DNA from 3 places in the Streptomyces sp. NPDC058701 genome. Region 3 is predicted to be linked to each of the others. Evidence: riboswitches for the same ligand, from Rfam matches in the RefSeq annotation. Region 3 holds a riboswitch; each other region holds the start of a gene.
The links. Region 3 has a riboswitch for cobalamin ahead of ACFWW8_RS25315 (ABC transporter substrate-binding protein). Riboswitches for the same ligand answer to the same signal wherever they lie in the genome.
Positions count from the first base shown of each region.

Region 1 (4,106 bases), on a different contig from region 3:
CCCGGTTCGGGGCGCAGGGCCGCGCCGGCGGCGTAGCGGCCGGCCGCTACCGCGGCCGCGCCGGCGCCCAGGAGCGTCGTGGTGACGGCCGCTGCCGTCGCTGTGGCGGTTCGCACCGCTCCAGTGTCGGCGCGCGGGTCCCGGCGGGCCACCGGAGGGGACCGCTCCGCGGGAGGCGGCGAGCTCGGCTCGCGGGGACCGGAAGCGGAGTGAGCTAGCTCTCCTTCCGGTGACGGGAGGGACTGCCGGGGCAGGCGGCCCTGTTGGCGGAGGGACGCATTCACCCGGCTTTGACGTGCATTAATCGCTACATCTACGGCAGAACCCGGACGAAGGTCCCGATCGGGTGGCGCACCAGTACACCGCCCCGCCCGGGTCAGTTCACCTTCCGTTCATCCAGGTTGCCTACGGTCGCCGAGCCACTGACGTCAAACAGAAGCCTGGGTAAATGGAGCACATAACGCTTCTCCTCGGGATCGTGATCATCACCGCTCTCGTGTTCGACTTCACGAACGGTTTTCACGACACGGCCAACGCGATGGCCACCACCATCTCGACCGGCGCCCTCAAGCCCAAGACGGCGGTGGCCATGTCCGCCGTACTCAACCTCGTCGGCGCGTTCATGTCCGTCGAGGTCGCCAAGACGATCTCCAAGGGCCTGGTCAACGAAGAAGGCATCCAGCCAGAGGTGATCTTCGCCGCCCTGGTCGGAGCCATCCTCTGGAACCTCGTCACCTGGCTGGTCGGCCTGCCCTCCAGCTCCTCCCACGCCCTGATGGGCGGCCTGATCGGTGCCGCGGTGGCCTCGGCCGGCATGGGCGCGGTCAACGGCAGCGTCGTCGTCACCAAGGTGCTCATCCCCGCGATCGCCGCCCCCCTGGTGGCCGGCCTGGCCGCGCTGCTGGCGGCGAAGATCACCTACAAGCTCGGCAACAAGGTCGGTGAGAAGACCTCCGCGAAGGGCTACCGCGCCGGACAGATCGCCTCGGCCGGCCTCGTCTCCCTCGCGCACGGCACCAACGACGCGCAGAAGACGATGGGCATCATCACGCTGGCGCTCATCGCCGGCAACGCGCTGCCCGCCGGCGCCAACCCGCCGGTCTGGGTCATCGTCTCCGCCGGCCTGGCCATCGCGATGGGCACCTACCTGGGCGGCTGGCGCATCATCCGCACCATGGGCAAGGGCCTGACCGACCTCCAGCCGCAGCAGGGCTTCGCAGCCCAGACCTCCGCGGCGAGCGTCATCCTGGCCTCCTCGACCCTCGGCTTCTCCCTCTCCACCACCCACGCGTGCTCCGGCGCGGTCATGGGTGCGGGCCTGGGACGCAAGGGCGGCGTGGTCCGCTGGTCCACCGCCACCCGCATGTTCATCGCCTGGGGCCTGACCCTGCCGGCCGCCGCCCTGGTCGCCGCCGGAGCCGAGCTCGTCATGCGGACCGGTGACATCGGCATCGCCGCCGTCACGGTCTTCCTGGTCGCCTCCTGCATCGCCATCTGGCTCATCTCCCGCCGTCAGGTCGTCGACCACCACAACGTCAACGAGGTGGAACCGGCCGGCGCCCCGGCGCCGGAGGCGGGCGTCGTGACCACGGCCATGGCCGCCGTCACCGTCCCGCCGACCACCGCCGCCGCCGCGGCCATGGCCGACGACGACCTCCGGGCCACCATCCCGGCCGCGACGACGACCCCGGCGGCTCCGGCCGCCGCGGTCTGACCGAGACCTGCAGAGGAACGGCAGTATGAAGATCGACTGGGAAGCCCTCGGCTCCGTCTTCGGGGTCAGCCTCTCCGCCACCGTCGCCCTCGTGGCCCTCTTCACCCTGGGCCTGGTGGGCCTGTCCAAGCACGAGGCCGCCACCGAGCAGGGCGGCAGCGCCACCCTGGCCCGCAGCGGGGCGTACGCCTGCTTCGCGCTCGTCACGGCGGCCGTGGCGTACGGGATCTACCTGATCGTGGCCTGAGACACACGGCGCGCGGGCTCCCTCCGGGTTTCACCCGGGGGGAGCTTTCGCATGACCGGCCCCGCGCCCGCCGTACGCCCGGCGCGGGCGGCACCGTACCCCGTCCGCGGCCCCGCCGCAGGTCAACGGCGAGTTGACGGGCCTTCGCGGTGCGTGGTGGACTGCCCGAGCCATTACGGCGGCATGGAGAGGAAGCCGGTGCGAATCCGGCGCGGTCCCGCCACTGTCACCGGAGCACTCGACCGAGTGCGACCCGGGAGCCAGGAACTCTCGCCGCCGGTCACGTCGAACCAGGGCGCGGACCCTGAGTGAGGACATGCCTTCCACCATGCGTGCCGACCGCGTCTTCGCGTACGGCGCCGCGGCGGGCCTGATCGGCGACCGGATCCTCGGGGATCCCCGCCGCGGGCACCCCGTGGCCGCCTTCGGACGGGCCGCCGCCGCCGTCGAGCGCGCCCTGTGGCGCGACGACCGCGCCCGGGGCGTCCTGCACACCCTGGTGTGCGCGGGGGGCGCGACCGCCGTCGGCGTGCTCGGCGCCCGCGCCGTGCGCTCCCGGCCCGCGGCCGCCCGTATCGCCCTGACCGCCGCCGCCACCTGGGCCGTCGTGGGCGGCACCTCGCTGGGCCGGGAGGCCCGCACCATCGGCGGGTCGCTGGCCGCCGGGGACGGCGAGGCGGCCCGGAAGCGGCTGCCGCACCTGTGCGGGCGCGATCCGCAGGCCCTGGACGAGCAGGAGATGGCCCGGGCCGTCGTGGAGTCCGTCGCCGAGAACACCTCCGACGCGGTCGTCGGGGCCCTGGTGTGGGGCGCCGTCGCCGGGGTCCCCGGCCTGCTGGCCTTCCGCGCCGTGAACACCCTGGACGCGATGGTCGGCCACAGGTCCCCCCGCCACCTGCGCTACGGCTGGGCCTCCGCCCGGCTCGACGACGTGGCGGGCTGGCCCGGCGCCCGGCTGACCGCGCTCGCCGCCGTCCTGGCCGGCCCCGACCGGCGGGGGGCCGTACGGGCCTGGCGCGCGGACGCGGCCCGGCACCCCAGCCCGAACGCCGGCCCCGTCGAGTCCTCCTTCGCGGGGGCGCTCGGCGTGCGCCTGGGCGGCACCCTGGCGTACGGCGGCCGCGTCGAGCACCGGGCCGTGCTGAACGGCGCGGCCGGACGTCCCGTCGAGGTCGCCGACATCGAGCGGGCGGTACGGCTGTCGCGGAACGTGACCTGGCTGGCACTGGGGGCCTGCGTGGCCGCCCGGACGCTGGCCGCGCGCGCCTCCCGCGGCGCCCTCCTCCCCCGCATCCCCCGTACGAGGAAAGGACGCCCGTGAGCGGCGCGAAGCGCGGCGGCGGACTACTGGTCGCCGGTACGACGTCGGACGCGGGCAAGAGCGTGGTCACGGCGGGCATCTGCCGCTGGCTGGCCCGCACCGGCGTGAAGGTGGCGCCCTTCAAGGCGCAGAACATGTCGCTGAACTCCTTCGTCACCCGGGAGGGCGCCGAGATCGGGCGCGCCCAGGCGATGCAGGCCCAGGCGGCCCGCGTGGAGCCGACCGCGCTGATGAACCCGGTGCTGCTCAAACCGGGCAGTGACCAGAGCAGCCAGGTGGTGCTGCTGGGCAGGCCGGTGGGCGAGATGAGCGCCCGCGGGTTCTTCGGGACGGCCGGGGGCGCCGCCCCCGGGGCGGCGCCGCAGGGCGGCCGGCGGGAACAGCTGCTCGGCGTCGTCACGGACTGCCTGGAACAGCTGCGGGGCACGTACGACGCCGTGATCTGCGAGGGCGCGGGCAGTCCGGCGGAGATCAACCTGCGCCGGACCGACATCGTGAACATGGGGATCGCCCGGGCCGCGCGGTTCCCGGTGGTCGTGGTCGGGGACATCGACCGGGGCGGGGTCTTCGCGTCCTTCTTCGGGACGACGGCGCTGCTGTCCCCGGAGGACCAGTCGCTGATCGCGGGGTACCTGGTGAACAAGTTCCGCGGCGACGTGTCGCTGCTGGAGCCCGGCATGGAGATGCTCCGCGGCCTCACGGGCCGGGGGACGTACGGGGTGCTGCCCTTCCGGCACGGCCTCGGCATCGACGAGGAGGACGGGCTGCGGGTCTCGCTGCGCGGCGCCGTCCGCGAGTCCGTGGTGGCGCCGCCGGTCGGCGAG
Region 1 covers NZ_JBHXSY010000001.1:33,592-37,697, forward strand. The annotation lists gene ACFWW8_RS00180 (alpha/beta hydrolase) at 1-116, opposite strand, end outside; gene ACFWW8_RS00185 (anion permease) at 449-1,714, shown strand; gene ACFWW8_RS00190 (hypothetical protein) at 1,740-1,961, shown strand; cobalamin riboswitch at 2,124-2,254, shown strand; gene ACFWW8_RS00195 (cobalamin biosynthesis protein) at 2,290-3,282, shown strand; gene ACFWW8_RS00200 (cobyric acid synthase) at 3,279-4,106, shown strand, end outside.
Region 1: it holds a riboswitch for cobalamin, as region 3 does, so the genes downstream of both, ACFWW8_RS00195 (cobalamin biosynthesis protein) here and ACFWW8_RS25315 (ABC transporter substrate-binding protein) in region 3, are expected to answer to the same signal.

Region 2 (4,106 bases), on a different contig from region 3:
CTGCACCGGGCGCTGGCCCGCGCCCGGTACTTCGTACGGGAGTTCTCCGGCGAGGCCGCGTACGACCGGTACGTCGCACACGCCCGCTCCCACGACCCCGACGCCGCGGTCCCGACCCGCCGGGCCTTCGAACGGGCTCGCACGGACGCCCGCGAGGCGGACCCCCGCAATGGCTTCCGCTGCTGCTGACCGGTGCCGCGCCGCCGAAGGCCCCGCCCACCGGGCGGGGCCTTCGGCCTTCAGCGGACCCAGTCCTTGAGGGGCTCGGTCCCGAGGGTGATGCCGACGGGCTCGGGGAGCCCGACGTCCATGCCGTACGGCACGGTGCGCACGTTCAGGTAGCGCCGCCCCTCGGGCTCGGTGTGGAGGGAGATCTCGCACTTGTCCCGGTCGATGAGCAGATAGACGGGGATGCCGGTCTCGGCATAGGCGCGGGGCTTCTCGATCCGGTCCCGCCGGTCGGTGTCGGAGTCCCACGAGGTCACTTCGACAGCCATGAGCACGGAGTCGGGTGCGGCCCACTCGCCCTGTCCGGCGAACGCGCCCGCGGGTGCCAGCACCGCATCGGGGATCGCCCGGCCGGCCCGGTACTGCTCCACCTTGAGCCCCTGCCCGGGATGCAGCCAGAGCTCGGGTCGGTGCTGCATACAGATCCGCGTGAGCCACTGAATGATCATTCCGTGGTCCCCATCAGGCACGGCCTTGCTCCTCAGGACCCCGTCGATGAACTCCAGCCGCGCACCCTCCATCTCGCGAGCCGCTATGCGCGCCACGGCTTCGAACTCCTCGGTGAGCATGTGCGGCCGGTCGATCATCGCGGTCATGCGGGCTCGCCTCCTTGGACGGTCTGCCTACGACGATAGCGCCGGGCACCGGTACCCGTCCTGCACACTCGACCGCATGGACATGGTGATCAGGGCGGCGCTGCCCGCCGAGTACGCGGAGCTGGGCGAGATCACGGCGCAGGCCTACCTCGCCGACGGGCATCTCGACGTGAACGAGAACGACGCCTACCTGAACGTCCTGCGCGACGTGGCCGGCCGGGCCGCCCTGGCCGAGGTGCTCGTCGCCGAGCGCGGCGGACGGATCCTCGGCGGCGTGACCTTCGCCCCGCCCGGAAGCCCGCTCGCCGACATCGCCGCCCCGGACGAGGCCGAGTTCCGGATGCTCGCCGTGGCCCGGGAGGGCCGCGGGCAGGGCGCCGGCGAGGCGCTGGTGCGGGCCTGCCTGGACCGGGCGCGGGCGATCGAGGGGGTTTCCGCGCTGGTCCTCTCCACCCAGCGGAGCATGGCCCGGGCCCACCGGATCTACTCCCGGCTCGGTTTCGAACGCACTCCGGAGCGGGACTGGGCGCCCGTCGAGGGCCTCACCCTGCTGACGTACCGGCTGAAGCTGTAGCCACGCCGACACAACATGTGGGGGCTTCCACAGAGGGGCGCCCCCACATGTATGCTCAGGGCTGCTGTCGCCGCAGGGGAATCCGGTGCGAATCCGGAACTGTCCCGCAACGGTATGAAGTGCACCGATTGGTGTATCCGCAAGTCCGAGGACCTGCCGACAGCGCACCCGGCTCGACCGAACCGGGTGCCGATACGTCCGGGCCTCGCGGTTGGGCCGGTGGACGCCATGCGGTGCACGAGCTGCCTGCCCTGCCCGGGCCGGCCCGTGCGCTGTCCCGCATGCGCCCCTCGCACCCCGCCCCGCCGATGACCGGGCCGAGCGAGGGAGAGCAACCCCCGTGACCATCGCGCCTTCCGCACCGCGCGCCGAGTCCGTTCCGTCCACGGCTCTTCATGGATCTGGCGAAGGTCCCGGGACCGCACTCCTGCGTACCCTCACCGAACTGACGGCCGACCTGCCCGACACCGATCCCGGCCGGGTCGCCGCCGCCGCGCTGCGCGGCCGCAGTTCCGTCGCCGACGAGGCCGAGCTGCGCGGGCTGGCCACCGAGGCTGCCGCCGGGCTCATCTCCGAGGACCCGGCGTACTCCCGCCTCGCCGCCCGGCTGCTGACGCTGGCCGTGGCCGGGGAGGCCGCCGGCCAGGGCGCCACCTCGTTCTCCGCCTCCGTCGCCGTGGGCCACCGCGAGGGCCTGATCGCCGACCGCACCGCCGCGTTCGTCGCCACCCACGCGGCCCGCCTGGACGCGCTGGTGGAGCACGCCCTGGCCGAGGGGGCCGACGACCGCTTCGGCTTCTTCGGCCTGCGCACCCTGCACAGCCGCTACTTGCTGCGCCACCCGATCACCCGCCAGGTCGTGGAGACCCCGCAGTTCTTCATGCTGCGCGTGGCCTGCGGTCTCGCCGAGACCGGGCCCGACGGTGAGGTCGGCGGCGTCCAGGCCGTCGAGGAAGTGGCCTCGCTGTACCGGCTGATGAGCCGCCTCGACTATCTGCCGTCCTCCCCCACGCTCTTCAACTCCGGCACCCGGCACCCGCAGATGTCCTCCTGCTACCTGCTGGACTCCCCGCTGGACGAGCTCGACTCGATCTACGACCGCTACCACCAGGTCGCGCGCCTCTCCAAGCACGCCGGCGGCATCGGCCTGTCGTACTCCCGCATCCGCGCCCGCGGTTCGCTGATCCGCGGCACCAACGGCCACTCCAACGGCATCGTCCCGTTCCTGAAGACCCTCGACGCCTCCGTCGCCGCGGTGAACCAGGGCGGTCGCCGCAAGGGCGCCGCCGCCGTCTACCTGGAGACCTGGCACGCGGACATCGAGGAGTTCCTGGAGCTCCGCGACAACACCGGCGAGGACCAGCGCCGCACGCACAACCTGAACCTCGCCCACTGGGTGCCGGACGAGTTCATGCGCCGCGTGAACGCCGACGCCGACTGGTCGCTGTTCTCCCCGGCCGAGGTCCCCGAGCTGGTGGACCTGTGGGGCGACGACTTCGACGCCGCGTACCGCAAGGCCGAGGCGGCGGGCCTGGCCCGCAAGACCATGCCCGCCCGCGAGCTGTACGGCCGGATGATGCGCACCCTCGCGCAGACCGGCCAGGGCTGGATGACCTTCAAGGACGCCTCCAACCGCACGGCGAACCAGACCGCCGAGCCGGGCACGGTCGTCCACTCCTCCAACCTGTGCACCGAGATCATCGAGGTCACCAACGACGGCGAGACGGCCGTCTGCAACCTCGGTTCGGTCAACCTGGGCGCCTTCGTCCTGGCGGAGACCGGCGAGATCGACTGGGAGCGCCTGGACGAGACCGTCCGCACCGCGGTGACCTTCCTGGACCGCGTGGTGGACATCAACTTCTACCCGACCGAGCAGGCGGGCCGTTCCAACGCCCGCTGGCGGCCGGTGGGTCTGGGCGCCATGGGCCTCCAGGACGTCTTCTTCCAGCTGAAGCTGCCCTTCGACTCCCCCGAGGCGCGGGCGCTGTCCACGAAGCTGTCCGAGCGGATCATGCTCGCCGCGTACGAGGCCTCCTGCGACCTCGCCGAGAAGAACGGCCCGCTCCCCGCCTGGGAGCAGACCCGTACCGCGCGCGGCGTGCTGCACCCCGACCACTACCAGATCGAGCAGCACTGGCCGGAGCGCTGGGACGCGCTGCGCGCCCGGATCGCGAAGACCGGAATGCGCAACTCGCTGCTCCTCGCGATCGCCCCCACGGCGACGATCGCCTCCATCGCGGGCGTCTACGAGTGCATCGAGCCGCAGGTCTCCAACCTGTTCAAGCGCGAGACGCTGAGCGGTGAGTTCCTCCAGGTCAACGCGTACCTGGTGGCCGAGCTGAAGCGGCTCGGCGTGTGGGACGCCCAGACCCGCGAGGCGCTGCGCGAGGCCAGCGGCTCCGTCCAGGGCTTCGGCTGGATCCCGGCCGAGGTGCGCGCGCTGTACCGCACGGCGTGGGAGATCCCGCAGCGCGGTCTGATCGACATGGCGGCGGCCCGGACCCCGTACCTCGACCAGTCGCAGTCGCTGAACCTGTTCCTGGAGACGCCCACCATCGGCAAGCTCAGCTCGATGTACGCGTACGCCTGGAAGCAGGGTCTGAAGACGACGTACTACCTGCGCTCGCGCCCGGCGACGAAGATCGCCCGCGCGGCGTCCGGTTCCGCCGTCCCGGCGTCCGCCGCCGTCCCGGCGTCCGCCGCTCCGC
Region 2 covers NZ_JBHXSY010000002.1:215,858-219,963, forward strand. The annotation lists gene ACFWW8_RS02805 (CstA-like transporter-associated (seleno)protein) at 1-189, shown strand; gene ACFWW8_RS02810 (Uma2 family endonuclease) at 240-824, opposite strand; gene ACFWW8_RS02815 (GNAT family N-acetyltransferase) at 901-1,398, shown strand; cobalamin riboswitch at 1,440-1,574, shown strand; gene ACFWW8_RS02820 (ribonucleoside-diphosphate reductase subunit alpha) at 1,739-4,106, shown strand, end outside.
Region 2: it holds a riboswitch for cobalamin, as region 3 does, so the genes downstream of both, ACFWW8_RS02820 (ribonucleoside-diphosphate reductase subunit alpha) here and ACFWW8_RS25315 (ABC transporter substrate-binding protein) in region 3, are expected to answer to the same signal.

Region 3 (4,106 bases):
ATGCCGATGCCGAGGTTTCCCGCAATGCGCCCGGCCAGCTCGCTGGCCCTGCGCAGGCGGAAGACCTGCCGGTGTGCGACGTCGTGCGCCAGGAGCGCCACCTGCCCGAAGACGACGGCGAGGAAGGCGGCCACCAGCAGGGTCCACCAGCTGTCACCGACCAGGACGAGGGCCGTCCAGCCGGCGGCGTAGAGGACGGTCACCGCGGTGACGCGGAGCGCGTAGTAGCCGGGGCGGCGCGCCATGAGGCCGGCCGCCTGGATCTTCTTGGACAGCCGGGCGAAGTCACTGCCCGGTCCGGACTGCCCGGGCGGCGGCCGCACCGTCTGAAGGGAATTCATGGTCGGGGTCCTCTTTCCGTGGTCCGCGAGCGGGTCGCGCGGTGTACTGCGGGGCGATCCGTGTGTCCGGTCGCCGTCGGCGCCGGAAGGGCGGGACTCACGCACTCGGCACACGACGTTGCCGTCCCTTTCGCGCATACCCGGAAATCGGGGGGTAACGTGCGAATGGCTCACCCGGTGTCCCCTATGACGTGTGCACGTCGGAGGAATGTGCGCCCGGGCAGTGACGTTGTCGCACACATGGACGAATCGGCCGCCGAGGCGCCTCCTCCGTACGGGCGCGACCACGAGCGCGGGGAGGGGTACGAGTCCGCCCGTGAGCGGCTGGCCGCGGACCGGGCCGACACCCTCGCCCGGACGGCGGCCCTGGTCCGCGACTTCGACGGGATCGTCGCGGCGAACGCCCTGGTCGCGGTCGACGACGAGCACGACCCCGAGGGGTCGAGCACCGCCTTCGAGCGGGCTCACGTCGCCGCGCTCCTGGCCCGGTCCCGCGAGCACCTGGACGCCGTCGACCTGGCGCTGGAACGGCTCGCCCGAGGGGACTACGGGCGCTGCGAGAGGTGCGGCGAACCCATCCCGGCGGAACGCATGGAGGCCCGCCCGACCGCCACCACGTGCGTGCCGTGCGCCACGGCCCGCCCCCGCTGACCCGGGCACCGGGGACCCCGTCGGCAGCACGGTGATCGTCAACCGGCCGAATTTCCGGCCACTTTACGGGCCGCGGTCGACGGTCCCCGGCGCCGTACGGGAGCCGTGGCGCGGCCGGAGCCCGGCGCGTGCCACAGCGCACCCTTTTTGCCCCCCACCCAACGGAACGTAATATCGCCTGGTCATCACCGCGACGGGAGACAGGAAGCCGGTGCGATTCCGGCACGGTCCCGCCACTGTGACCGGGGAGTGCGCCCCTCCTGCGAGCCGCCGCGCCCGTCGCGGGAAGGCCAGGGGGGACGTCGACCCGGGAGTCAGGACACTGGCCTGTCGCGGGCCCGATCCGAGGAGCGCGGACTCCGCAGGAGGCTCTACGTGTACGACGTCATGCCCCGCCCCCCTTCCACTCCCCCGTCCGCCCGGCGCGGCCGTGCCCTGCGCTTCGCCGCCGCGGCCCTGGCCCTGTCCACGGCCGTACTGACCGGCTGCGGCAGCTCGAAGGGCTCCTCCGACAGCGCTAAGCCGTCCGGCACTTCGGGATCCTCCGGTCCGGCCGCGCAGGGGTTCCCCGTCACGATCGACAACTGCGGCACGCGGACCACGTACGACAAGGCGCCCGACCGCGTCGTCACCATCCACCAGCACCCCGCCGAACTGATGCTCTCCCTGGGGCTGAAGGACCGGATGGTCGGCACCGCGTTCCCCGACTCGGCCGTCCTGCCCGAGTTGCGGAAGGACTTCGAGGCCGTACCGGAGCTGGCGAAGAAGGAGCCCTCCTTCGAGGCCGTCCTCGACGCCGGCCCCGACTTCGTGTACGGCGGCTACGGCTCCGCGTTCGCCGAGAAGGAGGGCCGCTCGCGCAAGGCGTTCGGCGACGCCGGCATCAACACCTACCTCAACCGCGAGTACTGCGGGAACAAGCGGGTGACCATGCGGGACACCTACGACGAGATCCGGACCATCGGGCGGGTCTTCGGTGTCGGGGACCGGGCCGACAGGCTCGTCGCCGACCTCGAGGGGCGCGTCACCAGGACCACCGAGGCGGTCAAGGACGCACCCCCCGTACCGGTCTTCGTCTACGACAGCGGCGACAAGTCGGCGTTCACCGCCGGCGGCAAGGGCCTCGGCACAGAGATCATCAAACTCGCCGGCGGCCGGAACGTCTTCGCGGACCTCGACGACGTCTTCGGTGACGTGTCCTGGGAGCAGGTCGTCGAACGCAAGCCGGAGGTGATCGCCATCTACGACTACGCGGGCACCGGAAGCGTCCAGCAGAAGCAGGAGTTCCTCCTCTCGCAGCCCGCCCTCGCCGACGTTCCGGCCATCAGGAACAAGCGGTTCGTCGTCGTACCGCTGACCTCGACCCTGGTCGGCGTCCGGCCGCCGTACGCGGTGGAGGAGCTGGCGCGCGGGCTGCATCCCGAGCGGCTCCGGTGACCGCCCCCTCCCCCGCCCCCTCTCCCTCCGAGGCGACGTCCCCCGCCCTGCCGCCCGGGCGGGTCACCCGCGGCACGGACCGGCCGCGCCGCTGGTCGTTCGCCGTGACCCTCGCGGTCCTCGGCGCCCTCCTGCTGGTCTCCGCGACCGCGGGCATGGCCATCGGATCGGTGCACGTGCCGCCCGGCGACGTGTGGGGCATCGTGACGCACGCACTGGGCGCCGACCGGTCGGAGCCGACCTGGTCGCGGGCGCGGGAGACGATCGTGCTGAACGTACGGGCTCCGCGGGTCCTCCTCGGCGCGGTGACGGGTGCGGGTCTCGCGGTCATCGGAACGGCCATGCAGGCCCTGGTCCGCAACCCGCTCGCGGAGCCGTACCTGCTGGGAGTGTCCTCCGGGGCGTCCCTGGGCGCCGTCGCGGTGATCGTGTTCGGCGTGAACCTGTTCGGCGCGCTGTCACTGTCGGCCGCCGCCTTCGCCGGCGCGCTGCTGACGCTGCTGCTGGTGTACTCGACGGCCCGCGCCGGCGGGCGCATCACCTCGGTGCGGCTGGTGTTGTCGGGGGTCGCCATGGCGGCGGTGCTCACCGCGGTGACGAACATGCTCCTGCTGACCTCCGGCCGGGGCAACGAGGCACGGGCCGTCCTCGCCTGGACCCTCGGGGGACTGGGCGGCGTCCAGTGGGACACGCTGTGGCTGCCGGGCGCGGCCCTGCTGCTGGGCATCGGCGTCCTCCTCGTCCAGGCCAGATCGCTGAACCTGCTGCTGGCCGGTGAGGAGGCCGCGACGAGCATGGGACTGGACGTGGCCCGGTTCCGGGCCCGGATGTTCGTCCTGTTGTCACTGGTGACCGGTGTCCTGGTGGCCGCGGCCGGGCCGATCGGCTTCGTCGGGCTGATGCTGCCGCACATCGTGCGGCTGTTCGTCGGCGGCGACCACCGGCGCGTCCTGCCGGCGGCAGCGCTCGCCGGCGCGGTGTTCCTCGTCTGGGCCGACATCGCGGCGCGGACCGTCGCCGCGCCCGCGGAGATCCCCGTGGGCGTCCTGACGGCGCTCTGCGGCGGACCCTTCTTCCTGTGGATGGTGCGCCGGGACGCCCGCCGCACCACGAGCCGAGGAGCGGCATGAACGCGGCAGAACTGACCGTCGAGACCGTCACCCTCACCGCCGGCGCCCACCACCTGGTGCGCGACGTGTCGTTGAGCGCCCGGCCGGGAGAGGTGGTCGGGCTGGTCGGGCCCAACGGCAGCGGCAAGTCCAGCCTCCTGCGCACCGTCTACCGCGTACTGCGGCCCGACGCGGGCAGCGTGCGCGTGGACGGCGCGGACGCCTGGACGATGCCGGTGCGGCGGCTCTCCCGCACCGTGGCCGCCGTGGTGCAGGAGGCGGGGGCCGATTTCGACCTGACCGTGCGGGAGGTGGTCGCGATGGGCCGGACCCCGCACAAACGGCTGCTCGACGGCGACAGCGCCGAGGACGGCGCGATCGTCACCTGGGCCCTCGACTCGGTAGACGCGTCCGCGCTGGCGGACCGCTCCTTCGGCCGCCTGTCCGGCGGCGAGCGCCAACGCGTCCTCATCGCCCGTGCACTCGCCCAGCAGCCCACACTGCTGGTGCTCGACGAGCCGACCAACCACCTCGACATCCGGCACCAGTTGGAGGTGCTCGGGCTCCT
Region 3 covers NZ_JBHXSY010000026.1:75,931-80,036, forward strand. The annotation lists gene ACFWW8_RS25305 (fatty acid desaturase family protein) at 1-341, opposite strand, end outside; gene ACFWW8_RS25310 (TraR/DksA family transcriptional regulator) at 582-992, shown strand; cobalamin riboswitch at 1,155-1,338, shown strand; gene ACFWW8_RS25315 (ABC transporter substrate-binding protein) at 1,368-2,429, shown strand; gene ACFWW8_RS25320 (FecCD family ABC transporter permease) at 2,477-3,559, shown strand; gene ACFWW8_RS25325 (ABC transporter ATP-binding protein) at 3,556-4,106, shown strand, end outside.